DNA from 2 places in the Streptomyces sp. NPDC059008 genome. Region 2 is predicted to be linked to the other one. Evidence: predicted binding sites of a transcription regulator. Region 2 holds the regulator's gene; the other holds the start of a gene.
The links. The regulator HspR, encoded in region 2, represses chaperone genes until heat shock. The targets are predictions, from matches to a motif close to TTGAGNNNNNNNNNCTCAA.
Positions count from the first base shown of each region.

Region 1: lon (endopeptidase La) is a predicted target of HspR. The motif match lies at 10,969-10,987, and genes of this name have one in related genera.

Region 1 is NZ_JBHYJC010000019.1:78,601-93,900, forward strand. It holds gene fxsT (FxSxx-COOH system tetratricopeptide repeat protein) at 1-1,369, shown strand, start outside; gene ACFWZH_RS22750 (multifunctional oxoglutarate decarboxylase/oxoglutarate dehydrogenase thiamine pyrophosphate-binding subunit/dihydrolipoyllysine-residue succinyltransferase subunit) at 1,448-5,278, opposite strand; gene ACFWZH_RS22755 (sensor histidine kinase) at 5,529-6,641, opposite strand; gene ACFWZH_RS22760 (response regulator transcription factor) at 6,638-7,378, opposite strand; gene ACFWZH_RS22765 (spermidine synthase) at 7,452-8,204, opposite strand; gene ACFWZH_RS22770 (rhomboid-like protein) at 8,454-9,260, shown strand; gene ACFWZH_RS22775 (YfbM family protein) at 9,318-9,821, opposite strand; gene ACFWZH_RS22780 (pentapeptide repeat-containing protein) at 10,004-10,849, shown strand; gene lon (endopeptidase La) at 11,010-13,469, shown strand; gene ACFWZH_RS22790 (lysozyme) at 13,599-14,459, opposite strand; gene ACFWZH_RS22795 (MarR family winged helix-turn-helix transcriptional regulator) at 14,738-15,241, shown strand.
Region 2 is NZ_JBHYJC010000001.1:45,548-60,847, reverse strand. It holds gene ACFWZH_RS00260 (Yip1 family protein) at 1-676, opposite strand, end outside; gene ACFWZH_RS00255 ((Fe-S)-binding protein) at 932-3,199, opposite strand; gene dnaK (molecular chaperone DnaK) at 3,500-5,356, shown strand; gene grpE (nucleotide exchange factor GrpE) at 5,353-6,006, shown strand; gene dnaJ (molecular chaperone DnaJ) at 6,052-7,224, shown strand; gene ACFWZH_RS00235 (heat shock protein transcriptional repressor HspR) at 7,226-7,678, shown strand; gene ACFWZH_RS00230 (hypothetical protein) at 7,780-8,184, opposite strand; gene ACFWZH_RS00225 (pyridoxamine 5'-phosphate oxidase family protein) at 8,585-8,989, opposite strand; gene ACFWZH_RS00220 (Uma2 family endonuclease) at 9,036-9,617, opposite strand; gene clpB (ATP-dependent chaperone ClpB) at 9,806-12,436, shown strand; gene ACFWZH_RS00210 (YbjN domain-containing protein) at 12,605-13,141, shown strand; gene ACFWZH_RS00205 (pyridoxal phosphate-dependent aminotransferase) at 13,245-14,423, opposite strand; gene ACFWZH_RS00200 (hypothetical protein) at 14,658-14,954, shown strand.

The DNA.
Region 1 (15,300 bases), on a different contig from region 2:
CCCGCATCTGGAGCCGGCCGGCGTCCTCGACAGCCCCGACGCCGCCGTCCAGCAGCTGCTGCTCAACTGCATCGAATACCTGCGGGTCCGCGGCGAGTACCGCATCGGCCTGCGGCTGTGCGAGCAGTTCATGTCCCGCTGGCGCACCCGCCTCGAACCCACCCAGCGCACCATGCTCGTGCTCACCCACCAGCATGCCAACATGCTGCGTCGCCTCGGCCGCTACCGCGAGGCCGAGGCGGTCGGCGGCTCGGTCGTCGACCAGCTCTCCGCCGAGCGGGACGCCTCCGACGCCGACCTGCTGCGCGCGCAGGACGGCCTCGCGGGCACGCTGATCGCGCTGGGCTCGTACGAGCAGGCCCACGCACTCTTCGACGCCGTCTGGCGGGCCTACACCGAGCTGCTCGGCCCCGAGGCACCCCGCACCCTCTCCTCGCGGCACAACCTCGGAAACGTCCTCGCGCTGCTCGGCCGCTACGAGGAGGCGCTGGTCACCCACCGCGAGGTGCTCGCCTTCCGGGAACGCGAGCTGCGCGCACGGCACCACCTCACCCTCAACGCGGGCACCGCGCACGCCCGCACCCTGCGCCTGCTCGGCCGCTACCGCGACGCCACCTCCGGTCAGGAGCTCAACGCCCGGCTGCATCTGCAGGTCATGGGCGCGCACACCCCGCAGACCCTGCGCGCCGAGCACAACCTCGCGCTGTGCCTGCGGCGCACCGGCGAGGTGGCCCGGGCCGGCGCCCTGATGGCCGACCTCGTCGAACGCTCCCGCCGGGTGCAGGGCCCGCGCCACCCCGAGACGCTGATGGTCCGCGCCGACCACGCCACCTTCCTGCGCGAGCACGGCGACCTCGGCCAGGCCCGCGACCTGGCCGAGGAGGTCGCCGAGCGCTATCAGGCACTGGCCGGCGAGCGCCACCCGTACACCGTCGGCACCCTCGGGAACGTCGGGCTGGTCCGCGGGGAGTTCGGGGAGACGGCAGATGCGCTGGACATCGCGGAACGGGCGCTGCACGGCATGACCCGGGTGATGGGCCCCGACCACCCCTGGACGCTGGGCTGCGCGCTGAACGCCGGCGCCGCCCGCAGCCGGGCCGACGACGAGGACGGCGCGGTGGAACTGGGCCGCGACACCCTGGAGCGGGCCAAGGCGACGCTGGGCGACACCCACCCGATGACCCTCTCCGCGAAGACGGCACTGGCCGAGGACCTGCGCGCGCTGCGCCGCCGCGGCCAGGAGGCGGCGAAGCTGGAGCAGGAGGCGATCCAGCAGCTCTCCGAGACGCTGGGCGCCGAGCACCCGCACACCCTGTCCGCCCGGCGCCGCCGCCGCCCGTACTGGGACTTCGAACCCCAGCCCGTCTAGGAGGTACGCGGAAGGGCCCGCCCCCGAGGGGACGGGCCCTTCCACTGTGTCACCGGTGGGTCCGGCGGCCGGCGACGCCTACGCGTCGAAGACCTCCGCGACCAGCTGGGCCTGCTCCGCCTGGTGGCGCTTGGCGGAGCCGACGGCCGGGGACGAGGAGTGCGGCCGCGAGATGCGGCGCAGACGCTCGCCGTGCGGCACGTCGGCGCCGACGGCCAGGTCGAGGTGGTCGATCAGGTTGAGACCGAGGAACGGCCAGGCACCCTGGTTCGCCGGCTCCTCCTGCGCCCACAGGTACTTCTCGGCGTTGGGGAACTTGGCGATCTCCGCCTGGAGTTCCTTGCCGGGGAGCGGGTAGAGGCGCTCGATGCGGACAATCGCCGTGCTGGCAGCATCCGCGTCGTTCGCACCGCGCTTGGCGCGCTCGGCCTCCAGGTCGTAGTAGACCTTGCCGGAGCAGAAGACCACCTTGCGGACGGCGCTCGCGTCCACCGCGCCGGAGGCGACCTGGGTGTCGCCGATGACGGGGCGGAAGCCGCCCGTGGTGAACTCCTCCGTCTTCGACGCCGCGGCCTTCAGACGCAGCATCGACTTCGGGGTGAAGACGACCAGCGGCTTGTGGTGCGGGTTGTGCACCTGCCAGCGCAGCAGGTGGAAGTAGTTGGAGGGGAGCGTCGGCATGGCGACGGTCATGTTGTTCTGGGCGCACAGCTGCAGGAAGCGCTCGATCCGGGCCGAGGAGTGGTCCGGGCCCTGGCCCTCGTAGCCGTGCGGGAGGAGCAGGGTGACGCCGGAGGTCTGGCCCCACTTCTGCTCCGCCGAGGAGATGAACTCGTCGACGACCGTCTGGGCGCCGTTGACGAAGTCACCGAACTGGGCCTCCCACATGACCAGCGCCTCCGGGCGGGCCAGCGAGTAGCCGTACTCGAAGCCCATCGCCGCGTACTCGCTCAGCAGCGAGTCGTAGACGTTGAAGCGGGCCTGGTCCTCGGAGAGGTAGAGCAGCGGGGTGTAGTCCTCGCCCGTCTCGCGGTCGATGAGGACCGCGTGACGCTGGCCGAACGTGCCGCGGCGGGAGTCCTGGCCGGCGAGCCGGACCGGGGTGCCCTCCATCAGCAGCGAGCCGACGGCGAGGGTCTCGCCCATGCCCCAGTCGATGGTGTTGTCCTCGACCTGTGCCGCGCGGCGCTGCAGCTGGGGCAGCAGACGCGGGTGGACGGTGATGTGGTCGGGGATGTTGACCTGGGACTCGGCGATCCGCTTGACGACCTCCTGGGAGATCGCGGTGTCCACGAAGACCGGGAACTCGGCCTTGGGCTGCGGCACCTCGGGGACGGCCGGGGCGGTCGTGGCGTCGCGGACCTCGGTGAAGACCTTCTCCAGCTGGCCCTGGAAGTCCTGGAGCGCCTGCTCGGCCTCTTCCAGCGTGATGTCGCCGCGACCGATGAGGGACTCGGTGTAGAGCTTGCGCACCGAGCGCTTCTTGTCGATCAGGTCGTACATCAGCGGCTGGGTGAAGGCCGGGTTGTCCGACTCGTTGTGACCGCGGCGGCGGTAGCAGATCAGGTCGATGACCACGTCCTTGTTGAACGCCTGGCGGAACTCGAAGGCCAGACGGGCGACGCGGACGACGGCCTCGGGGTCGTCGCCGTTGACGTGGAAGATCGGCGCCTCGATCATGCGGGCCACGTCGGTGGCGTACATCGACGAACGCGACGACTCCGGGGCGGCGGTGAAGCCGACCTGGTTGTTGATGACGACGTGCACCGTGCCGCCGGTGCGGTAGCCGCGCAGCTGGGACATGTTCAGCGTCTCGGCGACCACGCCCTGGCCGGCGAACGCGGCGTCGCCGTGCAGCTGGATCGGCAGGACGGTGAAGTCCGTGCCGCCCTTGTTGATGATGTCCTGCTTGGCGCGTGCGACACCCTCGACGACCGGGTCCACGGCCTCCAGGTGGGAGGGGTTGGCGGTGAGCGAGACCTTGATCTGCTCGCCGTCCAGGCCGGTGAAGGTGCCCTCGGCGCCCAGGTGGTACTTCACGTCGCCGGAGCCGTGCATCGACTTCGGGTCGAGGTTGCCCTCGAACTCGCGGAAGATCTGCGCGTAGGACTTGCCGACGATGTTGGCGAGCACGTTGAGCCGGCCGCGGTGGGCCATGCCGATGACGACCTCGTCCAGGCGCGACTCGGCCGCGGAGTCGATGACCGCGTCCAGCAGCGGGATGACGGACTCGCCGCCCTCCAGCGAGAAGCGCTTCTGGCCGACGTACTTGGTCTGCAGGAACGTCTCGAACGCCTCGGCGGAGTTCAGCCGGCGCAGGATGCGCAGCTGCTCGTCGCGCTCCGGCGACTTGTGCGAGCGCTCGACCCGGTCCTGGATCCACTGGCGCTGCTTGGGGTCCTGGATGTGCATGAACTCGATGCCGGTGGTGCGGCAGTACGAGTCGCGCAGCACGCCCAGGATGTCGCGCAGCTTCATCATCGACCGGCCGGAGAAGCCGCCGACGGCGAACTCGCGCTCCAGGTCCCACAGGGTGAGCCCGTGCTCGGTGATGTCGAGGTCGGGGTGCTTGCGCTGGTGGTACTCCAGCGGGTCGGTGTCGGCCATGACGTGGCCGCGGACCCGGTAGGAGTGGATCAGCTCGAAGACCCGGGCGGCCTTGGTGACGTCGTCGTCGTGCGAGGCGTCGATGTCCCGCAGCCAGCGGACCGGCTCGTAGGGGATCCGCAGCGACTTGAAGATGTCGTCGAAGAACTCGTTCTCGCCGAGCAGCAGCTGGCTCATGACGCGCAGGAACTCGCCGGAGGCGGCGCCCTGGATCACCCGGTGGTCGTAGGTGCTGGTCAGCGTCATGACCTTGGAGACGCCCAGCTTGTTCAGGGCGTCCTGGGAGGTGCCCTGGAACTCCGCGGGGTAGTCCATCGCGCCGACGCCCATGATCATGGACTGGCCGGGCATCAGACGGGGCACCGAGTGGACGGTGCCGATGCCGCCGGGGTTCGTCAGCGACGCGGTGACTCCGGTGAAGTCGTCCATCGTCAGCTTGTTGTCGCGGGCCCGGCGGACGATGTCCTCGTAGGCCTGCCAGAACTCGAAGAACGAGAGCGTCTCGGCCTTCTTGATGGCGGCGACGACGAGCTGGCGCTCACCGCTGGGCTTCACCAGGTCGATGGCCAGGCCGAGGTTGATGTGCGGCGGCTTGACCAGCGTCGGCTTGCCGTCCTTCTCCGCGAAGGAGTAGTTCATCGACGGCATGGCCTTGAGGGCCTGCACCATCGCGTACCCGATCAGGTGGGTGAAGGAGACCTTCCCGCCCCGGGCGCGCTTGAGGTGGTTGTTGATGACGATGCGGTTGTCGAACAGCAGCTTCACCGGGACGGCGCGGACGGACGTGGCCGTCGGCAGCTCCAGGGAGGCGTTCATGTTCTTCGCGACGGCGGCCGAGGGGCCGCGCAGCTGGACGTACTCGGGCCCGGCCGGGGCCTCGCCGTCGGCGGCCTGCTTGGCGGCCGGCTTCGCGGCGGCCTTGGCGGGGGCCGCCTTGGCCGGGGCCGGCTTGACGGGGGCCGGAGCGCTCGCGGCCGGCTTCGCCGGGGTGGCCGGCTTGGCGGCTGCGGGCTTCGGCTCGGCCGCGGCGGGGGCCGGCGGCGTGACCGGGGCAGCCGGCGCCGGGGCGGCCTGCGCGGGGGCGGCGGCCTCCGCGGGCTTGCTCGGCGCGGTGGCACCGCCCGGCTTGTAGTCGGCGAAGAAGTCCCACCAGGCTCGGTCTACCGAGTTCGGGTCCTGGAGGTACTGCTGGTAGATCTCGTCGACGAGCCACTCATTGGGACCGAACGCAGCAGCAGGGCTCTTGCCCTGCCCCTCTTGGTCGGTCGAGATGCTCGAGCTGTTGGGGGACTGTAGCGACACGGCGGCAACCGCCCTCTTCCGCTTCCTAAGGTGGTGGACAGCGGGAATAAAGGCTACGCCTCTTGTGACCTTTGGTGCAGTCCGGGAGGGCCACTCGTCGCGCACGTCACATTCCCGAAGGGGTTTCGGGGCATGACTTGGCGGGAAACACACGGAGTTTGCCCGTCTGCGGGTAGGACTCACCGCCGTCGCACCCATGGGATGAGTGCTCCTACCACCGACCCTACGTCACCGAACGTCAACGTGGGCGTCAGCTGCGCGCCGACTCCAGCCCCGGAAGAGTGACCCGGATCCGGCAACCCCGCGCGGATTCGGCCACGCCGATCCGTCCGCCGTGCAGATCCACCGCCCAGCGCGCGATCGCCAGGCCCAGGCCCGTACCGCCGTCGCTGCCGGGGCCCGAGGGGGCCGGGCCGCCGCGGTTGAACCGCTCGAAGACCCGGTAGCGCTCCGACTCGGGGATGCCGGGCCCCTCGTCCTGCACCTCCAGCTCCAGGCTCTCGGGGCCCTCGCCGCGCCGGGCGTGCACCGTGACCCGGCCGTGGCGCGGGCTGTGCTTGATCGCGTTGTCGATGAGATTCGCCACGACCTGGTGGAGCCGCTCGGCGTCGGCGTGCGCGGTCAGCTCCGGCGGCGAGACGTCGAGGTGGAGATGGACGTCCGTTCGGGTGTGGGTGCCGGAGCCGGCCAGCGTGGAGGCGCCCCGGCTCATGTTGGCCTCCTTGAGCACCCCGGACAGATACGGCCAGACCTCGAAGCGCCGGGCGTGCAGCGGCACCACGCCGTTGTCCAGCCGGGACAGGTCCAGCAGGTGCTCGACCAGGCGGCCCAGCCGCTCGGTCTGCTTCAGCGCCGTCCGCATCGTCTCCGGATCGGGCTCGCAGACCCCGTCGACGACGTTCTCCAGGACCGCGCGCAGCGCCGCGATGGGGGTGCGCAGCTCGTGCGAGACATTGGCGACCAGCTCCTTGCGGTGGGTGTCCACCGCCTCCAGGTCGGCCGCCATCCTGTTGAAGGCGTTCGCCAGGTCGCCGAACTCGTCGCGGCGGGCCGAGCGCACCCGGCGGCTGTAGTCACCGTGCGCCATCGAGCGGGTGACGTCCGTCATCTCCCCGAGCGGGGCGGTCAGACTGTTCGCCACGAACTGGGTGAGCAGCAGCGAGGCGATGATCGAGAAGATCGTGATCACCCGCAGCTCGGTCGCCGAGTGCATCGCGACGAACACCAGCAGGGTGGTGATGATCACCGAAACGCTGACCAGCGCACCGAGCGCCGCCTTGACGGAGCGGTACGGATCCAGCGGCCGCAGCGCTTCCCAGACCTGCTGCCACAGCCCGCGCAGGGGCTGCTGCCACCGCTTCATGCGGGCGGAGTCTCCAGCGCGTAGCCGACACCGTGGACCGTGCGGATGCGCTCGGCGCCGATCTTGCGGCGCAGCGCCTTGATGTGGCTGTCGACCGTACGGGTCCCGGAGGCGTCCGCCCAGTCCCACACCTCGGCCAGCAGCTGCTCGCGGGAGAGCACCGCGCGCGGCGTGTTCGCCAGGCACACCAGCAGATCGAACTCGGTGGGCGTCAGATGGACGTCCGTGCCGCGCACCCGGACCCGGCGCTGGGCGTGGTCGATCTCCAGCTCGCCCAGCCGCAGGATGCCGCTGCGGGGGGTGTGGGCGGCCAGCGCGGCGCGCTCCACCCGGCGCAGCAGGACGTGCACCCGGGCGGCCAGCTCGCGCATCGAGAACGGCTTGGTCATGTAGTCGTCGGCGCCGACGCCGAGGCCGACCAGCATGTCGGTCTCGTCGTCCCGGGCGGTGAGCATCATCACCGGCACCGGGCGCTGGGCCTGGACGCGGCGGCACACCTCCAGGCCGTCGAAGCCCGGCAGCATCACGTCGAGGACCAGCAGATCGGGCTGCCAGGCCTCGGCGGTGTCGACGGCGGCCGGGCCGTCGGTGGCCGTCTGCACCTGGAAGCCCTCGGCGCGCAGCCGGGCCGCGATGGCGTCGACGATCGTCGGGTCGTCCTCCACGACCAGTACCCGGCGCTGGGCGCCCGGCGTGGCAGCGGCGGCGCCGCCCTGCGTTGTCTGAGTCTGGTCCATCGCCCGCCCCTGCATGTCCCTGCGTGGTCGCGTACTGCTGGGCAGCAGCGTACGGGCATGGTGTGACTGTCGGCTACGCGCCCTTCCGCGCGAGGTGGACCACGTCGGGGACGCCTCGGACAACGGGGATCTCTTCCGTACGTACCTCGCTGAATCCGGCATTTCGCAGGGCCGCTTCGAAGGCCGGCGAGGGTTGCGCGGACCATACGGCGAGCACTCCGCCGGGGGAGAGCCGGTCGCGGCAGGCGGCGAGTCCGGTGGGGGAGTAGAGGCTGCCGTTGTCGTCGGTGACGGTCCAGTCGGGGCCGTTGTCGATGTCCAGGCACAGCGCGTCGTAGGTGGACCGGGGGCCGGTCCCGCCGCGCAGGTGGGCGACGAGGTCGGTGTGCAGGACGGTGCAGCGCGGGTCGGCCAGCGCGGCCGCCGAGACGGCCGACAGCGGGCCGGTGCGGTGCCAGTCGATGACCGCCACCTCGCGCTCGACGACGGTGATCCGGCCCCACCGGGGCTGCTCGGCCGCCCTGGCCAGGGAGAAGCCGACGCCCAGGCCGCCGATCAGCACCGAGGGGCGCTCGCGATCGGCGGGGAGCCCCTCCAACGCGGCGTCGATCAGCAGCCGCTCGGACCGGCCGTCGGAGGTGTCCATCAGGAAGCAGCCGTTGGCGATGATCTCGTAGATCACCGGGGCCGCCGGTGCATCCGGTCCGGCGGGGGACCCGGCCCGCTGCCGCAGCACCACCTCGCCGTACGGGCCCTCGCGCCGGTCGAGCGTGCGGGGGGCTGCTGAGGGGCCGGCCGTCGTCTGCGGCGGAGTAACGGATGCCATGGCGCCCATGGTGGCCAATCCGGGTCGCGCCGAGCAACGGGTTACGGGGCCGGGCGAGGCGCCGGAAACCCTGACGCGGAGGCCGCGACGACAGTTGCCTTGTGTGAGGCATATCACTCTCACAGCTTCCTCATGGATTGAGCAGGCAGGGTGGTCCGCGACGTTGTGCACAGCAGAACGAGCACGCACCGCCCGGGGGGAGATGGGGCGTGGCTCACCGGATGAGCCATGGACGGGAGGGACCGCCAAGTGAGCTGGCTGGGAACCGCCGGAGGGACACGGGCCGACCGGGCCCCGGGCGACGCTGCGGGAGCCGTCGCGGGGCCGGCCGCCGAGCGGCTGCGCACAGCGAGCACCGGACCGGCCTTCGAGCGGCTGCGCCGACGGGTGTGGCGGCTCTTCCCCACCCCCACTGCCACCCCCTTCACCTTCGGCTACGCCCTCCTGCTCGTCGCCACCTCCCTCTTCGCCGAACATGCCGACCCGCGGCTGGTCTCTGAACTGCTGCGGGGCTCCAGCACGGACGTCGTCCACCTGACCAAGGCCCCGCTGCTGGTCCTGGCCGCCAGCGCGCTGTGGATAGCCGGCGGAGTGACCTCCGGCTACGCCCTCGCCTTCCTCCTGGTCCTGACGGCACTGGAGCGGCGCATCGGCGGCCTGCGCACCGCCGCGGTCTTCTTCGGCGGCCATGCGCTGGCCACCCTCGCCACCGAGGTGCCGGTGGCCTTCTCCGTCGCCGCCGGACAGCTGCCCGAGAGCTCCCTGCACCGCCTCGACTACGGCATCAGCTTCGGCGTCATGACCTGCACCGGAGCCCTCGCGGGCCTGCTGCCGACCTGGGCGCGCTTGCCCCTGCTGACCGGGGTCGGCTACCTGGCGCTGACCGATCTGCTCGCCTACCTGGACCCGATGACCGACTGGGGGCATCTGCTGTCCCTCGCCCTGGGTGTGGCCTGCTGGCCCCTGCTGCGCCGCTGGCGCGCCCGCCGCACCGGCCCCCGGCCGCTCCTCGGCGACCTGGGGCATCCGGCGCTGCGGGGCGTGCGTACCTACTGACCCCCGGCGCGCCGGGCCAGGGCCTGTCCGATGAGTCAGGGTCGGAAAGGCCCTGCCCTAGCCGAGCCAGACCAGCACCGCCTCCCCCCGGTCCGCCGCCGCACGGAAGAACGGGCGCAGCGCGTCGTAGTGCTCGCGCACGTAGTCCAGGGACTCGCCGCGCTCCCACACGATCGACGGATACACCTCCGCCTCGGCGAGGTCCTCGGGGCCGACACCGGCCGTCAGATCCGCGCCGGATATCCCCGCGAGCACCTCGGCGGCGACCCGCACCCGCTCGGCGGTGAGGTAGCGAGGCGGGCCGTAGCCCCAGTCCTCCGCCGCCGGGATGTCCCCCTCGCCGTGCACGATGTCCACCGGGAAGGCCGCCCGGCGCAGCAGGAACCCGAGGGCGTCCCAGGCCTTGTCGACGTCCAGGCAGCGCGCGGCGGCCGGCTCCGCCGGCTGTCCGGCCTCCGCTTCCATCCGCCCGATGACCAGCTTCAACGCCCACTCCGGGTCGCCGAGGGCGCGGTCGAATTCGGCGGGTGTGACACATGCGTACTGTCCGATCATGCTCATGGACCCGAGGCTAGGGGCGACCACTGACAACGCCCGGCGGCCGGCGCCGCGTTGACGGTCCGCCGGCCGCTCGCGGCGAGCGAAACCGGCCGGCCGCGCCACCCGTCCGGGCCTGGGAGAATGGACGTCCTTTCCAGGCGCCGCCCCGTGCGGCGCGCACCGGCCGCAGGAGTATCCGCACCGTGTCCCCAGACCGCGCGCCCGAGCGCAAGCAATCGAATCCGGACACTGTCGAGCTGGGCCTGCAGTCCGACTGCGGCAGCTGCTTCGGGCTGTGCTGCGTCGCGCTGCCGTTCGCGGCCTCCGCGGACTTCGCCCTCGACAAGGAGGCCGGCCGGCCCTGCCCCAACCTGCAGACCGACTTCCGCTGCGGCATCCACACCGATCTGCGCAAGCGCGGCTTCTCCGGCTGCACCGTCTTCGACTGCTTCGGCGCCGGGCAGAAGGTCTCCCAGGTCACCTTCGGCGGGCGGGACTGGCGGCAGGCTCCGGGCACCGCCCGGCAGATGTTCGACGTGTTCCCCGTCATGCGGCAGCTGCACGAACTGCTCTGGTACCTGGCCGAGGCGCTCACCCTGCGGGCCGCCCGCCCCCTGCACGCCGACCTGCGGGCCGCGCTGGAGAAGACCGAACGCCTCACCCGCGGCAGCGCCGAGGACCTCGCCGCGCTGGACGTGCCGGCCCACCGGGGCGAGGTCAACGCCCTGCTGCTGCGCACCAGCGAGCTCGTACGGGCCAAGGTCCCGGGCCGCAAGAAGGAGCGGCGGGGCGCCGACCTCATGGGGGCCCGCCTCAAGGGCGCCGACCTCCAGGGCGCCAACCTCCGCGGCGCCTACCTCATCGCCGCCGACCTCAAGGGCGCCGATCTGCGCCGGGCGGATGTGATCGGCGCCGATCTGCGCGACGCCGACCTGAGCGGTGCCGACCTCACCGGCGCCCTCTTCCTGACCCAGTCCCAGCTGAACGCGGCCCGGGGGAACGCCGCCACCAAGCTGCCCGAGACGCTGACCCGCCCCGCGCACTGGTAGCCGGGCGCTCCCCGGGCACCCCGTCCCGCGCATCGACCGGCGACGGGCGCTCCCCGGCACCCCCGTCCCGATCGCTCACAGCGAACGCGCGCGGGGGAACAACTCCCCGCCCCCCTGCATTGAGTGGGTAAAGCTCAACTTGATTGCCGAAGGGGAGATCATGGCTTCGACGTCCACATCGCTCACCCTGCCCGTGCTGCCGCTCGACGATGAGGTCGTGCTCCCCGGCATGGTGGTGCCGCTGGACCTGTCCGACGCGGACGTCCGCGCCGCGGTGGAGGCCGCACAGGCCGCCGCCACTTCGGGTAACAAACCGCGGGTGCTGCTTGTGCCCCGCATCGACGGCACCTACGCGGGAATCGGCACGCTCGGGCGGATCGAGCAGGTCGGGCGGCTGTCCGACGGCGACCCCGGAGCGCTGATCCGGGGCCTGGGCCGGGTGCGGATCGGTTCCGGCACGACCGGGCCCGGCGCCGCGCTGTGGGTGGAGGGCACGACCGTCGACGAACAGGTCCCCGATCCGCTGCCCGGGGCCGTCGCCGAACTCGTCACGGAGTACAAGGCGCTGGCCACCAGCTGGCTGCGCAAGCGCGGCGCCTGGCAGGTCGTCGACCGCGTCCAGCAGATCGAGGACGTGCCGGCGCTGGCCGACAACTCCGGCTACTCGCCCTTCCTGACCACCGAGCAGAAGGTCCGGCTGCTGGAGACCACCGACCCGGTCGCCCGCCTGAAGTTCGCCACCGAGGCGCTGCGCGACCACCTCGCCGAACAGGACGTCGCCGAGTCCATCGCCAAGGACGTCCAGGAGGGTGTCGACAAGCAGCAGCGCGAGTTCCTGCTGCGGCGGCAGCTGGAGGCGGTCCGCAAGGAACTCGCCGGGCTCAACGGCGATCCGGAGGACGAGGGCGACGACTACCGCGCCCGGGTCGAGGCCGCCGATCTGCCCGCCGACGTCCGCAAGGCCGCCCTCAAGGAGGTCGACAAGCTGGAGCGGGCCAGCGACCAGAGCCCCGAGGGATCGTGGATCCGCACCTGGCTGGACACCGTCCTCGAACTGCCGTGGAACGAACGGACCGAGGACGCCTACGACATCGCCGGTGCCAAGCAGGTGCTGGACGCCGACCACTCCGGCCTGGAGGAGGTCAAGGAGCGGATCACCGAATACCTGGCCGTCAGGAAGCGGCGGGCCGAGCGCGGCCTGGGGCTGGTCGGCGGCGGGGCGAAGGGGGCCTCGCACGATGGTTCCGGCAAGGGCGGCGGCGGACGACGGGCGGGCGGCGCCGTGCTCGCGCTCGTCGGCCCGCCCGGTGTGGGCAAGACCTCGCTGGGCGAGTCCGTCGCCCGCGCCATGGGCCGCTCCTTCGTCCGGGTCGCGCTCGGCGGCGTCCGCGACGAGGCGGAGATCCGCGGCCACCGCCGTACGTACGTCGGCGCGCTGCCCGGCCGCATCGTCCGCGCCATCAAGGAGGCCGGCTCGATGAACCCGGTCGTCCTCCTCGACGAGATCGACAAGGTGGGGTCCGACTTCCGGGGCGACCCGGCCGCCGCCCTCCTGGAGGTCCTGGACCCGGCGCAGAACCACACCTTCCGCGACCACTACCTGGAGGTCGAACTCGACCTCAGCGACGTGGTCTTCCTGGCCACCGCCAACGTCCTCGAAGCCATCCCCGAGCCGCTGCTCGACCGGATGGAGCTGGTCCGGCTCGACGGCTACACCGAGGACGAGAAGGTCGTCATCGCCCGGGACCACCTGCTGCCGCGCCAGCTGGAGCGGGCCGGCCTGGAGCAGGACGAGGTGACGCTGCAGGACGACGCGCTGCGCAAGCTGGCGGGCGAGTACACCCGCGAGGCGGGCGTACGGAATCTGGAGCGCGCCATCGCCCGGATGCTGCGCAAGGTCGCCGCCCAGCACGAACTCGGCGAACGGGAGCTGCCGTTCACGGTCGGCGTGGACCAGCTGCGCCCGCTGCTGGGGCGGCCGCACCACACCCCCGAGTCCGCCCAGGACCCGGCCGAGCGGCGGACGGCCGTACCCGGTGTGGTCACCGGCCTCGCGGTCACCGGCGCCGGCGGCGACGTCCTCTACGTGGAGGCCTCGCTCGCCGACCCGGAGACCGGTGCGTCCGGGCTCCAGCTGACCGGCCAGCTCGGCGACGTGATGAAGGAGTCCGCGCACATCGCGCTGTCGTTCCTGCGCTCCCATGGCGCGGAGCTGGAACTGCCGGTCGCCGACCTCAAGGAGCGCGGAGTGCATCTGCACGTACCGGCGGGCGCCGTCCCCAAGGACGGACCGAGCGCGGGCGTGACGATGACGACGGCGCTGGCCTCGCTGCTGTCGGGCCGGCAGGTCCGGCCGGACGTGGCGATGACCGGGGAGATCTCGCTGACCGGGCGGGTGCTGCCGATCGGCGGCGTCAAGCAGAAGCTGCTCGCGGCGCACCGGGCCGGGATCACGACGGTGATCATCCCCAAGCGCAACGAGCCGGACCTGGACGACGTCCCGGCCGAGGTCCTCGACTCTCTTGAGGTCCACCCCGTCGCGGACGTCCGCCAGGTCCTCCAGCTGGCGCTGACGCCGGCGTCCCACGGCGCCGTGCCGGAGGTCCCCCTCGCGGCCTGAGCCGCGCGGGGACGGCAAACGGGACGGACCCCTGCCGCACGGACCGTGCGGCAGGGGCCCGTTCGCGCGTACGGCCCGGGCGTGGGCGGGGCGCTACCCGCCCTCGCCCGACCCGTCGGCCCGGTGCGCTCAGCCGTTCGCCAGCGCCTGGAGCCGGTCGTAGGCGCCGTTGAAGCGGTTGTGGTCACCGACCGTCGGGCCGGTCGAGGTGTACTGCCAGATGGTGTGGAAGCCCCAGCCGGCCGGGAGTTCGCCGGCCGAGGAGCCGTAGCGCGGAATCCACAGCGGGTTGACGGCCCCGAAGGCGGACGAATTGCCGGTGCACTGCTTCCACCAACTGGTGGAGGTGTAGACGACCGCGTCCCGGCCGGTGCGCGCCTTGTAGGTGGCGAACCAGTCCTTCATCCAGTTGACCAGGCCGGCCGCGCTCAGCCCGTAGCAGGTCGCGCCGTAGGGGTTGTACTCCATGTCGAGCGCGCCGGGCAGCGTCCTGCCGTCCCTGGACCAGCCGCCGCCGTGGTCGACGAAGTAGTTGGCCTGGGCGGCGCCGCTGGAGGTGTTGGGCGTGGCGAAGTGGTACGCGCCACGGATCATGCCCACGTTGTAGGAGCCGTTGTACTGCTGCGCGAAGTACGGGTTGGTGTAGCTGGTGGACTCCGTCGCCTTGACGTAGGCGAAGCGGACGCCACTGTTCCAGAGCGTCGACCAGGCGACGTTGCCGTTGTGGCTGCTGACGTCCACGCCCTCGACGGACGCCGCGAGCGAGGACGCCGGCGGGGCGGTGCCGGCCGCGGTGCCTTCGTGCTTGGCGATCTGCGAACCGGCCCAGTCCTGTCCGGGATGGGTGGGTTCGGGTGCGCGCCGCGGGGCCTGGGCGCCGGCGGCGGACGGCAGGCCGAGGAGGAGGGCGAGGATCGCGAGAAGGGCCCCGACCATGGTCGCGAGGGAGCGTGCGGGGCGGTGGGGGAGGCCGGATCTGAGCACGGTCATACGTGTCTCCGGAGATCTCGGTGGGTGACCTGAGGGGGGATGATCTGACGGCATGACGCAGACGCGATGACACGGAGGTGCGGTGTGCATGACGTGTGGCGGAACCTTTGTCGCCGACCGGACCGCTTGGTATGGCCATGCCATAAATAACGATACGCGCGTAGACCGACGGGGCAAAAGAGGGTTGCCGGGCTGCCGTTGGTCTAATCCTGCGAAATACTGGCCGAGCTGCGGCTTCGGCCGCCGAGGGCGGAAACTTTCAGATGAGGAAAGCGGGAATGGGCGCTGACGTGCACAACACCGGAGCCGGCGGCACCCCGGCGGACGGCGAGCCGACTGGTGTGGACCACGTATTCCTCGCCCTGGAAAGGGAATTGGCGGTATTCCTCCGCCGCGCCCGGGCCTCGTCCGGCGAATTGGCCCGCGAGGTGCATCCCGATCTGGAGCCGTCCGCGTACGGGCTCCTGCTCCGGCTGGCCGACGCCGGCGCGCAGCGCGCCACCGACCTCGCCGGCTTCTTCGGCGTCGGCAAGGCCACGATGAGCCGCCAGCTGCACGCCCTGGAGAAGCTGGGGCTGGTCGCCCGCGAGCCGGACCCGGCCGACGGCCGCGCCGTCCTCGTCCGCATCACGGACGAGGGCCGCGCCCGCTTCACCCGCGTCCGCAACGGGCGCCGCGCCCAGTACGCGCGCCGGCTCGCCTCGTGGGACCGCGCGGAGGTCGCCGAACTGGCGCGGCTGCTGCACCGCTTGAACACGGAGCAGGAGGGCGAGGAGGGGTAGGGCGGGGGGAGGGGTGTGGGGCCGAGGGGTAGGGGTGGTCGAACGCATTCCTTAGGGGA
Region 2 (15,300 bases):
CGCCGTCGCCGCCGAGCTGGCGGGCCATGGTGTGGGTGACCGCGCCCAGGATCAGGCTGCCGATGATGAACATCACAGCCGTGATCAGCACCCAGGGGATGCTGTTGGAGAGCGTGGCGTTGAGCACGTCCTCGCGGGCCTTGTCGAAGCCGAAGACCGCCAGCAGGCCGTAGACGAAGGTGACGATCAGCGCCGGGGCCCAGACCTGGTGGTCCCGCATCTGCCAGAACGTGGCGTCGGGGCGCAGCACGATGCCGGGCAGCAGCTGCTTCCAGTGCAGCCGGGGGCCGGCGGGCGGCGCGGAGGTCTGGCCGGCGCGGTAGGTGCCGCCGGCCGCGTAGTCGCCGTCGCCGTACTGGTCGGGGTGGTCGCCGTAGTCCGGCGCCTCACCGATGCTGAACTGCCGGGTGGCACCCGGGTTGTTGTCCTGGGCGTACGGCGCGTAGGACTGCTGCTGGGGCTCGTAGCCGCCGTCGCCGAAGTACTCCGGCTCGCCGTACTGCCCCTGCGGCTGCGGCCGTCCCTGCGGGCCGCCGCCGTACTGCTGCGGCGCCTGCTGCCACTGCCCATGCGGTGGTGGGGGCGGCTGCTGCCCGTACGGTCCTTGCTGTCCGTACGGGGCCTGCTGCCCCTGCTGTCCGTTCTGCGCGGGGCGGGCATCCCGTCCGCGACCCATCCTGAATCCAGCCACGCCTTCGAAAGTACCTGGTCCGCGCGGAACAGGTGGCCGAGCCGGGCTCAGGGCCGGGGTTTGCTGCGGAGCTGTGACATCCCCTAGGGGGAGCCCGGAGGGGGCGGCGCCGGGACCCGGGGGCCGGCGGTCACCGGGCGGCTGCCGATGCCGGTGCGGCGGACTCCCGGAACACGCCGACGGCCGGCCCCCCCGTACCTCTGGGGGACCGGCCGTCGGTCAACGCTCCTACGGACGCCGCTACTTCACCGGCTCGGGCTCCGGAGCCGTCTCCGACTCCTCGTCACCCGCCGGATCGATGGGGGTCTTGACGGAGTCCAGCAGCAGCTGGGCGACGTCGACGACCTGGATCGACTCCTTCGCCTTGCCGTCGTTCTTCTTGCCGTTGACCGAGTCGGTCAGCATCACGAGGCAGAAGGGGCAGGCCGTCGAGACGATGTCGGGGTTGAGCGAGAGGGCCTCGTCGACACGCTCGTTGTTGATGCGCTTGCCGATGCGCTCCTCCATCCACATGCGGGCACCACCGGCGCCGCAGCAGAAGCCGCGCTCCTTGTGGCGGTGCATCTCCTCGTTCCGCAGGCCCGGCACCTTGGCGATGATCTCGCGCGGCGGGGTGTAGACCTTGTTGTGGCGGCCCAGGTAGCAGGGGTCGTGGTAGGTGATGAGCCCCTCGACCGGGGTGACGGGGATGAGCTTGCCCTCGTCGATGAGGTGCTGCAGCAGCTGCGTGTGGTGGATGACCTCGAACTCGCCGCCCAGCTGGGGGTACTCGTTCGCGATGGTGTTGAAGCAGTGCGGGCAGGTGGCGACGATCTTCTTCTTGGACTTCGGCTTCTTCGTCGACTCGTCCTCGGAGTCCTCGCCGAAGGCCGTGTTCAGCATCTCGACGTTCTGCTGGCCGAGCTGCTGGAAGAGGAACTCGTTGCCCAGGCGGCGGGCCGAGTCACCGGTGCACGCCTCGTCGCCGCCCATGATCGCGAACTTCACGCCCGCGATGTGCAGCAGCTCGGCGAAGGCCTTGGTGGTCTTCTTCGCCCGGTCCTCCAGGGCGCCCGCGCAGCCGACCCAGTACAGGTAGTCGACCTCGGTGAGGTCCTCGATGTCCTTGCCGACGACCGGGACCTCGAACTCGACCTCCTTGGTCCAGGCGAGGCGCTGCTTCTTGGCCAGGCCCCAGGGGTTGCCCTTCTTCTCCAGGTTCTTGAGCATCGTGCCCGCCTCGGACGGGAACGAGGACTCGATCATGACCTGGTAGCGGCGCATGTCGACGATGTGGTCGACGTGCTCGATGTCGACCGGGCACTGCTCGACGCACGCACCGCAGGTGGTGCAGGACCACAGCACGTCCGGGTCGATGACGCCGTTCTCCTCCAGCGTCCCGATCAGCGGGCGCTCGGCCTCGGCCAGCGCCGACGCGGGCACGTCCTTGAGCTGCTCCTCGGTGGCCTGCTCCGTGCCTTCCATGTCCTTGCCGCCGCCGGCCAGGAGGTAGGGGGCCTTGGCGTGCGCGTGGTCGCGCAGCGACATGATCAGGAGCTTGGGGGAGAGCGGCTTGCCCGTGTTCCAGGCGGGGCACTGCGACTGGCAGCGGCCGCACTCGGTGCAGGTGGAGAAGTCGAGGATGCCCTTCCAGGAGAAGTGCTCGATCTGCGAGACGCCGAACTGGTCGTCCTCGCCCGGGTCCTCGAAGTCGATCGGCTTGCCCTGGCTGGTCATCGGCGGCAGCGCGCCCAGCGCCACGTCGCCGGAGGCCTCGCGCTTGAACCAGATGTTGGGGAAGGCCAGGAAACGGTGCCAGGCGACACCCATGTCGGTCTTCAGGGCGACCGTGATCATCCAGATGAAGGAGGTCGCGATCTTCAGGCCGGCGAAGAAGTAGGTGAGGTTCTGGAGCGTGGAGACGTCCATCCCCTCCAGCCACGAGACGACCGGGTACGAGACGAAGAACGAGGCCTCGTAGCCGTCCACGTGGTGCTGGGCGCCTTCGAGCGCGTGCAGCATGAAGATGCAGACGCCGACGATGAGGATCACGGCCTCGACGAAGTACGCCTGGCCGATGTTGGAGCCCGCGAAGCGGGACTTGCGGCCCGGCTTGTCCGGGCGGTTCAGCTGCCGGATCACGATGAGCGTCAGGATGCCGAGCGCCGTCATCGTGCCGAGGAACTCGACGAAGACGTTGTACGGCGCCCAGTCACCGATGATCGGCAGGAGCCAGTCGGCCTTGAAGAGCTGTCCGATGGCGTTGACGATCGTCAGCAGGAGCGAGAAGAAGCCCACCGCCACGAACCAGTGCGCCACGCCGACGATGCCCCAGCGGTTCATCCGGGTGTGGCCGAGGAACTCCTTGACCACCGTGACGGTGCGCTGCGTGGGATCGTCGGTGCGGGTGCCGGCGGGTACGGGCTGGCCTAGCCGCATGAAGCGGTAGATCTGCAGGAGGGCGCGGCCGAACAGCGCGACGCCGACCGCGATTAGGACCAGCGACACGATGATCGCGGCGAGTTGCATGACGGGCTCCTCGAACCTGCGAGAGCGGAAGACTGAGAAAGCTGAGCGGGTAACTACTAAGCGGTAACTTTTTAGTTCTGCGGCTGAGGTTACCCATTCTCCCGGGCGCCATGAAGCCGCCCGGCCGGTGATCTGTGTCGCGAAGGCAACCCTGTGCGGCGGCCCGGCGTCTTCGGTGGCGGCCGGGTGACGGTAAGGGCGACATAAAAGTTGAGTGGCGCAGACTCAGGTCTGTTGACAGGTTTTTCTCGGTGTTGCACTCTTGAGCCTGTTCCACTCAAGTCAGCTGGAGGAATCGAAATGGCACGTGCGGTCGGCATCGACCTGGGTACGACGAACTCCGTCGTCAGTGTTCTCGAGGGCGGTGAGCCCACCGTCATCACCAACGCCGAGGGCGCCAGGACCACGCCGTCCGTCGTCGCCTTCGCCAAGAACGGCGAGGTGCTGGTCGGCGAGGTCGCGAAGCGCCAGGCGGTCACCAACGTCGACAGGACCATCCGGTCGGTCAAGCGCCACATGGGCACCGACTGGAAGATCGGCATCGACGGCAAGGACTTCAACCCGCAGCAGATGAGCGCCTTCATCCTGCAGAAGCTCAAGCGGGATGCCGAGGCGTACCTGGGCGAGAAGGTTGTCGACGCGGTCATCACCGTTCCGGCCTACTTCAACGACTCCGAGCGCCAGGCCACCAAGGAGGCCGGTGAGATCGCGGGCCTCAACGTCCTGCGCATCGTCAACGAGCCCACCGCGGCCGCCCTGGCCTACGGCCTGGAGAAGGACGACCAGACCATTCTGGTCTTCGACCTCGGTGGCGGCACCTTCGACGTCTCGCTGCTGGAGATCGGTGACGGCGTCGTCGAGGTGAAGGCCACCAACGGTGACAACCACCTCGGTGGTGACGACTGGGACCAGCGCGTCGTCGACTACCTGGTCAAGCAGTTCCAGAACGGCCACGGCGTCGACCTGGCCAAGGACAAGATGGCGCTCCAGCGTCTGCGCGAGGCCGCTGAGAAGGCGAAGATCGAGCTGTCGTCCTCGACCGAGACGACGATCAACCTTCCCTACATCACCGCCTCCGCCGAGGGCCCGCTGCACCTGGACGAGAAGCTCACCCGCTCGCAGTTCCAGCAGCTGACCGCGGACCTGCTCGACCGCTGCAAGACCCCGTTCCACAACGTCATCAAGGACGCCGGCATCCAGCTGTCCGAGATCGACCACGTGGTCCTGGTCGGTGGCTCGACCCGTATGCCGGCCGTCGCCGAGCTGGTCAAGGAGCTGACCGGCGGCAAGGACGCCAACAAGGGCGTCAACCCCGACGAGGTCGTCGCCATCGGCGCCACCCTCCAGGCCGGTGTCCTCAAGGGCGAGGTCAAGGACGTCCTGCTGCTGGACGTCACCCCGCTGTCCCTCGGTATCGAGACCAAGGGCGGCATCATGACCAAGCTCATCGAGCGCAACACCACGATCCCGACCAAGCGCTCGGAGATCTTCACCACCGCCGAGGACAACCAGCCCTCCGTGCAGATCCAGGTCTACCAGGGCGAGCGCGAGATCGCGGCGTACAACAAGAAGCTCGGGATGTTCGAGCTGACGGGTCTGCCGCCGGCCCCGCGCGGCGTCCCGCAGATCGAGGTCTCCTTCGACATCGACGCCAACGGCATCATGCACGTGACCGCGAAGGACCTGGGCACGGGCAAGGAGCAGAAGATGACCGTCACCGGCGGCTCCTCGCTGCCGAAGGACGAGGTCGACCGGATGCGCCAGGAGGCCGAGCAGTACGCGGACGAGGACCACCGCCGCCGCGAGGCCGCCGAGACCCGCAACCAGGGCGAGCAGCTGGTCTACCAGACCGAGAAGTTCCTCAAGGACAACGAGGACAAGGTCCCCGGTGAGGTCAAGACCGAGGTCGAGACCGCCGTCGCCGAGCTGAAGGAGAAGCTCAAGGGCGAGGACACCGCGGAGATCCGCACCGCCACCGAGAAGGTCGCGGCCGTCTCCCAGAAGCTCGGCCAGGCCATGTACGCCGACGCCCAGGCCGCGCAGGGCGCTGCCGGTGCCGAGGCCGGTGCCGCGGGCGAGCAGCCCAAGGCCGAGGACGACGTCGTGGACGCCGAGATCGTCGACGACGAGAAGCCCAAGAAGGACGGTGCCGCGTGACGGAGGAGACCCCGGGTTTCGAAGAGAAGCCTGACGTCCCCTCCGACGCCGCTCCCGAAGACGCGGCGCAGGAGGCCGAGTCCGCCGACAAGGCGGGCTCGGCCCCGGCCGGGGACGTACAGGACGTAGCGCTCCAGGCGCAGCTGGACCAGGTGCGTACCGCGCTCAACGAGCGCACGGCGGACCTCCAGCGGCTCCAGGCGGAGTACCAGAACTACCGCCGTCGGGTGGAGCGGGACCGGGTCACGGTCAAGGAGATCGCCGCGGCGAACCTCCTGTCCGAGCTCCTGCCCGTGCTCGACGACGTCGGCCGCGCCCGCGAGCACGGTGAACTGGTCGGCGGCTTCAAGTCGGTGGCCGAATCGCTGGAGACCGTGGTCGCCAAGCTGGGTCTGCAGCAGTTCGGCAAGGAGGGCGAGCCCTTCGACCCGACGATCCACGAGGCGCTGATGCACTCGTACGCGCCGGATGTCACCGAGACGACGTGCGTTGCGATCCTGCAGCCCGGGTATCGCATCGGTGAGCGAACGATCCGCCCCGCGCGGGTCGCCGTCGCCGAGCCGCAGCCGGGCGCGCAGAGCGCCAAGTCCGGATCCGAGGACGAGGCCAAGGCCTCGGACGAGGAGAGCGGTGGCCCGGACGAGGGCTGACGTGAGGACCAACGAGAAAACCGCAGGAAAGGAGGGACGTCGGGGATGAGCACCAAGGACTTCGTCGAGAAGGACTACTACAAGGTCCTCGGCGTCCCCAAGGACGCCACCGAAGCGGAGATCAAGAAGGCGTACCGCAAGCTGGCCCGGGAGAACCACCCGGACGCCAACAAGGGCGACGCCAAGGCCGAGGAGCGCTTCAAGGAGATCTCCGAGGCCAACGACGTCCTGGGCGACGCCAAGCGCCGCAAGGAGTACGACGAGGCCCGGGCGCTGTTCGGCAACGGCGGCTTCCGTCCCGGCCCCGGCGGGGGCGGCGGCAGCTTCAACTTCGACCTGGGCGACCTCTTCGGGGGCTCGGGCGGAGCCGGGGGGGCCGGGGGCTTCGGCGGCGGGCTCGGGGACGTCTTCGGCGGCCTGTTCAACCGCGGCGGCGCGGGTACGCGTACCCAGCCGCGGCGCGGCCAGGACATCGAGTCCGAGGTGACGCTCAGCTTCACCGAGGCGGTCGACGGGGCCACGGTCCCGCTGCGGATGTCCAGCCAGGCGCCCTGCAAGGCGTGTTCGGGGACCGGCGACAAAAACGGTACTCCTCGGGTCTGCCCGACCTGTGTCGGCACCGGCCAGGTCAGCCGGGGTGCGGGCGGCGGCTTCTCGCTGACCGACCCGTGCGCCGACTGCAAGGGCCGGGGCCTGATCGCCCAGGACCCCTGCGAGGTCTGCAAGGGCAGCGGACGCGCGACGAGCGCCCGCACGATGCAGGTCCGCATCCCCGCGGGCGTCTCCGACGGGCAGCGCATCCGGCTGCGCGGCAAGGGCGCCCCGGGCGAGCAGGGCGGCCCGGCCGGCGATCTGTATGTCGTCGTGCATGTCGGCGCCCACCCGGTCTTCGGACGCAAGGGCGACAACCTCACCGTCACGGTGCCGGTCACCTTCCCGGAGGCCGCGCTCGGCGGCGAGGTGAAGGTGCCGACGCTGGGCGGCCCGCCGGTCACGCTGAAGCTGCCGGCCGGCACCCCCAACGGACGCACGATGCGGGCCCGCGGCAAGGGCGCGGCCCGTAAGGACGGCACCCGCGGTGATCTGCTGGTCACCATAGAGGTGCTCGTCCCCGAGGACCTCGGCGACAAGGCGAAGGAAGCGCTGGAGTCCTATCGCGAGGCGACCGCGGGGCACGACCCGCGGGCGGAGCTGTTCCAGGCCGCGAAGGGAGACTGAGATGGACAGCCGGGGCGGGCAGCGTCGTAATCCGTATGAACTGACCGATGAGTCGCCGGTGTACGTCATCTCCGTCGCGGCTCAGCTCTCCGGACTGCATCCGCAGACCCTGCGGCAGTACGACCGGCTGGGTCTGGTCTCGCCGGACCGCACGGCCGGGCGCGGCCGCCGCTATTCGGCCCGGGACATCGAACTGCTCCGTACGGTGCAGCAGTTGTCCCAGGACGAGGGCATCAACCTCGCCGGCATCAAGCGCATCATCGAGCTGGAGAACCAGGTCGCGGCCCTGCAGCAGCGGGTCGCGGAGCTGCAGGGCGCCCTGGAGGGCGCGGCCAGCGCGATGCGGCAGCGGGAGGCGGCGGTGCACGCCTCCTACCGGCGTGACCTGGTGCCGTATCAGGACGTCCAGCAGACCAGTGCGCTGGTGGTGTGGCGGCCCAAGCGGTCCGAGTAGCGGACGCGGGGCGCGCCGCGCATCCACGTGGCGAAAAGGGCCGGGTGATCCCGGCCCTTTTTGTCATCTCCGTGAGTGTGCTCCGCCGTGCGCCGGGCCGGTCAGCAGCCGTTGTACCCGGCCGTCGGCATCGACAGCCGCCGGTGCACCTGCGACTTCATCGCCAACGTGTAGACCGGCTCGTCGAGGTCGGCGGTCTCCAGCCGTACGCCGGCCGCCGCGCACCGTGCGGAGAACTCGTCGGCGCCGTCGATGGCGTTCTCCAGCGCCCGGCGGTTGGGCGTGACGAACACATCGACCAGGCCCTCTTCGACGTCCCGCCACAGCGCGCGGTGGTCGGCGCGCAGCTGATGCAGGCTGAGCTGGCAGGTCAGGTGGTAGTCACGGGCCGCCGCCCACTGTTGGCACATGTCGTGCTGGCTGCGGTCGTCGACCAGGAACGGATCCTCGTCCAGTTCGGACAGCGGCATCAGGCAGGCGATCGCCGTGACTCGGACCGAGTTCATCGTGCCCTCCGGGGCGTGGCGACTGTGGGGGCGACGATACCCCCGAGGGCGGCCCGTGGTGGAGGGGCTGTGCCGGGCGGCGAGGCGTAACCGCAGGCGTGGCAGATCTTCCAGCCGTCCTGGTTCACGGCGAGTTGGCCACCGCAGCGCGGGCAGAGCTCGGCGTGCGGTCTCGGTGGGGCGGGGCGCGGTGGGCGCGGAACGGTCGTCACGATGCTCAATGCCGACGCCATGCGGCCTCCAGCTGCCGTCTTGTGCACGGGACAGGTCCGATCCCGCCCGTTCGTTGCGCGGCGCTGTTCGGTTTCCTGTCGTACCTGAGTACCAGTTGGGCAGTTGTCGTCTGCTGTGGAGGGTGTGTTTTCGGCCAGGTCCGTCCCGGCGGTGCGGATACGGGCTCTCAGGCCCGCCCCATCGCCCGGGTCACCGCGATCTCGATCATGACTCGATCGGGGTTCGGCGACGGCGTCCGCCCGTACCGTTCGGCGTACCTGCGCACCGCGTCGGCCACCGTCTCGGCGTCCGTGCGCACCCGCGCGACGCCCTCCAGGGTCGCCCAGCGGCCCTTGTCGACCTGGCACACGGCGACGGTCGCGCCGTCCGCTCCGGCGGCGAGGATGTTCTTGACCTTGGTGCTGTCCTTGCGGGTGATGACCCGCGCGATCCGCTGCCCGGCGTCGTAGGTGACGCCCACGGGGACGACATGCGGCGTCCCGTCCGTACGCAGCGTGGTGAGCGTCGGCATCAGGTACTCGCCCCAGAAGGCGAGGTACTCGGGGCTGAGGGCGGAGAGGTCGTGGGCCATGGGGGCCAGAGTAGAGGGGAGTGCCCGGGCTCCGGCCCCCGGCTGGTCAGACGAAGTCGGTCGTCTCCAGGTCGAAGGAGAAGGGGGCGGGGAGGGGGAGGGGTTTGCCGAAGGGGGACGTGGTGTTGCCTACGTAGTCTTCCGCGGAAGGATCACTGAACAGCGTCACCGTGGACTTGTCGCGATCGACGAGGAGGTACAGCGGGATGCCGGCGCGGGCGTAGGCGCGCCTCTTGTCCTCGCGGTCGTTACGGGGCTTGGTCGATGTCACCTCGACGACCATGGTGATGCCGGCGCATGGCATCCACGGCTCCGCCCCTCGGAAGATGCGCAGCTCGCGTGGGGCGTAGACGGCATCAGGGATGAGCCGATTGTCGGGGTCTCGACTGTCGCTGGGCGCCTTGATGCCCTTGTTGGCGGATTCGTCCATATCGGATACGGACTGCCTCAGGATCTGCCGCTTCAGCGTGCTGAGGTAGTCCTCGTGGTCTCCGTCAGTCGGTGGCGTCACAATGATCTCCCCCTCGATCAGCTCGGCCCGGAAACCCTTTGGGATCTTCAGGGCGAGGAAGTAATCCAGGAGGGTTTCTACGTCGTTCGCCATCGGCTCGTGTGCCATAGCCGTCATGCTGCACCTCCTTGTGGTTGAAGGCCAGCTTTGACCGATTGGGCCAGTGACAGAGGCATATTCGGAGGCGATTCCCCCGCAGGGGTGAGCCGTGAGTAGAGCCTTGAGTGGAATAGACTCAACTTATTGCACGTTGGTACCTGCAAGCAGAAGCATCGGAACAGCACACACAGGGAGGACACCGGGCCGTGGACGCCGAGCTGACCAACAAGAGCCGGGAGGCGCTGAGCGCCGCCAATGACCGGGCGATCACCGCCGGGCATGCGGACATGACGTCCGCGCATCTCCTGCTGGCGCTGCTGGCCGGGCAGGACAACGAGAACATCATGGACCTGCTGGCCGCCGTCGAGGCGGACGCCGCCGTGCTGCGCAACGGCGCCGAGCGCCAGCTCGCCGCGCTGCCCAGCGTGCAGGGCTCGACGGTCGCCCCGCCGCAGCCGGACCGCGATCTGCTCACCGCGATCGCGGACGCGACCCAGCGGGCCAAGGAGCTGGGCGACGCCTATGTCTCGACCGAGCATCTGCTGATCGGGATCGCCGCCAAGGGCGGCCGCACCGGCGAGCTGCTGGAGCAGCAGGGCGCCTCCGCCAAGAAGCTGCTGGCCGCCTTCGAGGCGAGCCGCGGCGGGCAGCGGGTGACCAACCCCGACCCGGAGGGCACGTACAAGGCGCTGGAGAAGTTCGGTACGGACTTCACGGCGGCCGCCCGCGAGGGCAAGCTCGACCCGGTCATCGGCCGGGACCACGAGATCCGCCGGGTGGTGCAGGTGCTGTCCCGCCGGACGAAGAACAACCCGGTGCTGATCGGCGAGCCGGGCGTCGGCAAGACCGCCGTCGTCGAGGGCCTGGCCCAGCGGATCGTCAAGGGCGATGTGCCCGAGTCGCTGCGCAACAAGCGGCTGGTCGCGCTCGACCTGGGGGCGATGGTCGCGGGCGCGAAGTACCGCGGTGAGTTCGAGGAGCGGCTGAAGACGGTCCTGGCGGAGATCAAGTCCAGCGAGGGCCAGATCATCACCTTCATCGACGAGCTGCACACGGTCGTCGGTGCGGGCGCCGGCGGCGACTCGTCCATGGACGCCGGCAACATGCTCAAGCCGATGCTGGCCCGCGGCGAACTGCGGATGGTCGGTGCCACGACGCTCGACGAGTACCGCGAGCGGATCGAGAAGGACCCGGCGCTGGAGCGGCGCTTCCAGCAGGTGCTGGTCGCCGAGCCCACCGTCGAGGACACGGTGGCCATCCTGCGCGGTCTCAAGGGCCGCTACGAGGCGCACCACAAGGTGCAGATCGCCGACTCCGCGCTGGTCGCCGCCGCCACCCTCTCCGACCGCTACATCACCTCCCGCTTCCTGCCCGACAAGGCCATCGACCTCGTCGACGAGGCGGCCTCGCGACTCCGTATGGAGATCGACTCCTCGCCCGTGGAGATCGACGAGCTGCAGCGCGCCGTCGACCGTCTGAAGATGGAGGAGCTGGCGCTCAAGAACGAGACCGACGCCGGCTCCGTCCAGCGGCTGGAGAAGCTGCGCAAGGACCTCGCCGACAAGGAGGAGGAGCTGCGCGGCCTGACCGCCCGCTGGGAGAAGGAGAAGCAGGGCCTCAACCGGGTCGGCGAGCTGAAGGAGAAGCTCGACGACCTGCGCGGCCAGTCCGAGCGCGCCCAGCGCGACGGTGACTTCGACACCGCCTCCAAGCTGCTCTACGGCGAGATCCCGGCCGTCGAGCAGGAGCTCGAGGCGGCGGCCGCCGCCGAGGCCGAGCAGGAGGCGTCCAAGGAGTCCATGGTCAAGGAGGAGGTCGGTCCGGACGACATCGCCGATGTGGTCGGCTCCTGGACCGGCATCCCGGCGGGCCGTCTGCTGGAGGGCGAGACCCAGAAGCTGCTGCGCATGGAGGACGAGCTCGGCAAGCGGCTGATCGGCCAGGCCGAGGCCGTCCGGGCGGTCTCCGACGCGGTGCGGCGCACCCGCGCCGGGATCGCCGACCCGGACCGCCCCACCGGCTCGTTCCTCTTCCTCGGGCCGACCGGCGTCGGCAAGACCGAGCTGGCCAAGGCGCTCGCGGACTTCCTCTTCGACGACGAGCGGGCGATGGTCCGGATCGACATGTCGGAGTACGGCGAGAAGCACTCCGTCGCCCGCCTGGTGGGCGCGCCGCCCGGTTACGTCGGCTACGAGGAGGGCGGCCAGCTCACCGAGGCCGTCCGCCGCCGCCCGTACTCCGTCGTCCTCCTGGACGAGGTGGAGAAGGCCCATCACGAGGTCTTCGACATCCTGCTCCAGGTGCTCGACGACGGACGGCTCACGGACGGCCAGGGCCGTACGGTCGACTTCCGCAACACCATCCTGATCCTGACCTCCAACCTCGGCTCCGCCTTCCTGATGGACCCGCTGCTGAAGGAGGACGAGAAGCGGGAGAAGGTGCTGGAGACGGTCCGGGCCTCGTTCCGGCCCGAGTTCCTCAACCGGCTCGACGACGTGGTGGTCTTCCACCCGCTCGGCACGGACCAGCTGCAGCGGATCGCCCGGCTCCAGCTCGACCACCTCCAGCGCCGCCTCGGCGAGCGCCGGCTGACGCTGGACGTCACCGACCGCGCCCTGACCTGGCTCGCCTGGCTCGGCCAGGAGCCGGTCGACGGCGCCCCCGCCCCCGACATGTCCTACGGTGCGCGCCCCCTGCGCCGCCTGGTCCAGACGGCCATCGGCGACCAGCTCGCGCGCGCCATCCTGGCGGGTGACGTGCTGGACGGGGACACCGTGCGGGTGGATGTCGACGGCGATCGGCTGGCGGTGCTGCCGCTGCGAGAAGGGGCGGCCTGAGCTGCGAGGACGGCTCCCGGGCCGGCCCGGCGGACCGGTCCGGGTGCCTGATCGTGCCGCCGGATCGTTGCCTTGACCGACAGCTTGCCCGCACCGGCCCCTCCGGGCTTGCCAGGACGGGGCGGATGTGGGGGAGGATGGCAAGGACCATACGAAGGGAATTCCACGGTGAGCATCGACCCGTCCTCGATTCCGAATTTCGGGGGCCAGCCCGAACCCGAGCCGTCGGGGCCTGATGGTCCCGTCGTGCCAGACCAGGACCTGGTCAAGCAGCTCCTCGACCAGATGGAGCTGAAGTACGTAGTCGACGAGGAGGGTGACCTCGCCGCCCCGTGGGAGCAGTTCCGCACGTACTTCATGTTCCGGGGCGAGGAGGAGCAGCAGATCTTCTCCGTCCGTACGTTCTACGACCGTGCCCACGGCATCGACGAGAAGTCGAAGCTGCTGGAGGCGATCGACGACTGGAACCGCCGGACGCTGTGGCCCAAGGCCTACACCCACACCCATGACGACGGCACGGTCCGTCTGATCGGTGAGGCATCGATGCTGATCGGCACCGGCGTCTCGCTCGAACACTTTGTGTCGAGCACGGTCAGCTGGGTCCGCGCCTCGATCGAATTCGACAAGTGGATCGTCGAGCAGCTCGGCCTGGAGGCCGAGATCGAAGGCGACTCCGACGACAAGCCGGGCGACGACGAGGCCTGAGCCCCGTCCGTCCCACACCCACCCGGCTGCGAAGGCCCCGGAGCTGTCGGCTCCGGGGCCTTCGTCTGCGTGCGGGGGGCGGAGAAGGGCGTCGACGGACCCTTCAGAGCCGCTTCAGCCGGCCCGCCGCCTCCTGCAGCAGATCGACGCTCTTGCAGAAGGCGAAGCGGACGTACGGTGCGCCCCGGTCCTTGTGGTCGTAGAAGACGGCGTTGGGGATGGCGACGACGCCGGCGCGTTCGGGCAGGGCGCGGCAGAAGGCGAAGCCGTCCTTTTCGCCGAGGGGGCGGATGTCGGTGGTGATGAAGTACGTGCCCGACGGGCGGAAGACCTGGAAGCCGGCGTCGGCGAGGCCGGTCGCCAGGATGTCGCGCTTGGCGCGCAGATCGTCGCGCAGGCCGGTGTAGTAGTCGTCGGGCAGGGCGAGGGCCTCGGCCACGGCGTACTGGAAGGGGCCGGCGGAGACGAAAGTGAGGAACTGCTTGGCGGAGCGGACCGCGCTCACCAGCTCCGGCGCCGCCGTGACCCAGCCGACCTTCCAGCCGGTGAAGGAGAAGGTCTTGCCGGCCGAGCCGATGGTGACGGTGCGGTCGCGCATCCCGGGGAAGGACGCGAGGGGCAGGTGCTCGCCCTCGAAGACGAGGTGTTCGTAGACCTCGTCGGTGATGACGAGGAGGTCGCGCTCCACCGCCAGCTCGGCGATGGCCGTGAGCTCGGCGCGGGTCAGGACCGTACCGGTGGGGTTGTGAGGGGTGTTGAGGAGGATGAGGCGGGTGTCGTCGGTGACGGCGTCGCGCAGCTCGTCCAGGTCGAGGCGGTAGGTCGCGGACTCCGGATCGGCGTGCAGGGTCACCGGTACGCGCCGGCCGCCGGCCATCGCGATACAGGCGGCGTAGGAGTCGTAGTACGGCTCCAGCGCGATGACCTCGTCGCCCGGCTCCAGCAGGGCGAGCAGCGAGGCCGCGATGGCCTCGGTCGCGCCGGCGGTGACCAGGACCTCGGTGTCGGGGTCGTAGGCCAGGCCGAGGTGGCCGTAGAAGCGCTCCTGGTGGGCGGCGACGGCGGTGCGCAGTTCGGGGACGCCGGGGCCGGGCGGGTACTGGTTGCCGCGGCCGTCGCGCAGGGCACGGACCGCTGCCTCTCTGACCTCCTCCGGACCGTCGGCGTCGGGGAAACCCTGGCCGAGGTTGATGGAGCCGGTCCGTAGGGCGAGTGCTGACATTTCGGCGAAGATCGTGGTGCCGAATTCGGCGAGGCGGCGATTGAGCAGCGGTCGGTCCATGCGCGCCATCCTCCGCCGAACCTCTGGACTTCCTCAACTGTGCTTTGAGACTCCCGGGCTCGGGCATCAGCCCCGCGTACAGGACTGTGACGGCCGTCGACGCGGACGGCCGGCGGCGCGGACGGCGCCGCGAGCGGCGCACGGGGCGCCGGACGGAGCGATGCGCCCCCACTGCCTAAAGGGCGTGGGAGGTGCCCCCACGCTTCGGGGGGAACGAAAGGGAGTGTGAGGCAGATGGGAATCGTGGTCTTCCTGGTGATCTGCGCGGTGGTGATCGGGCTGGTGGCCCTGGCCTCGCGGAGCGGCACCGGCGGGCGGGGCGGGAGCGGCTACCGCAAGTCGAGCAGTAGCAGTAGCAGTAGCAGTAGCAGTAGCAGCAGCGGCAGCTGGTGGGCCGCCGGCGGAGCGGATTCGGGCGGCGGCCACCACGGGGGCGGGCACCACGGCGGCCACTCGTGCGGCGGCGGCTCCTCCTCCTGCGGCGGCGGTGGCGGTGGCGGCTGCGGCGGTGGCGGCGGCGGGGGTTGCTGAGCACCGGCGCGGTACCTCCGTACGGCGCCGGCCGGACCGGCCGAAGGGCCCGTTCAGCTGCACACATGCGGGTGGCTCTTGCCCCTTCGCATATGCGCCCGGCGGGTGTGGGCGAAGGGGCCAACACCCGCTGGTCGTAAGGATGTTGAACAGTTGAACTGCATGGCCCTCTAGGGGATGGAAACCCGGCGAAGTTGGGTAAAAAGACTGTGGTCGACCGGGCTTTCATGATTCCCTCTTCATAGAGAATCCCCCACGTTCTCCGATCCCACGTGGGCACGAGCCGGCGGGCAGACGTGCATCCCTGATCCTTCTCGGGCGGGCCGGCCCACCATTCCACTGCGTG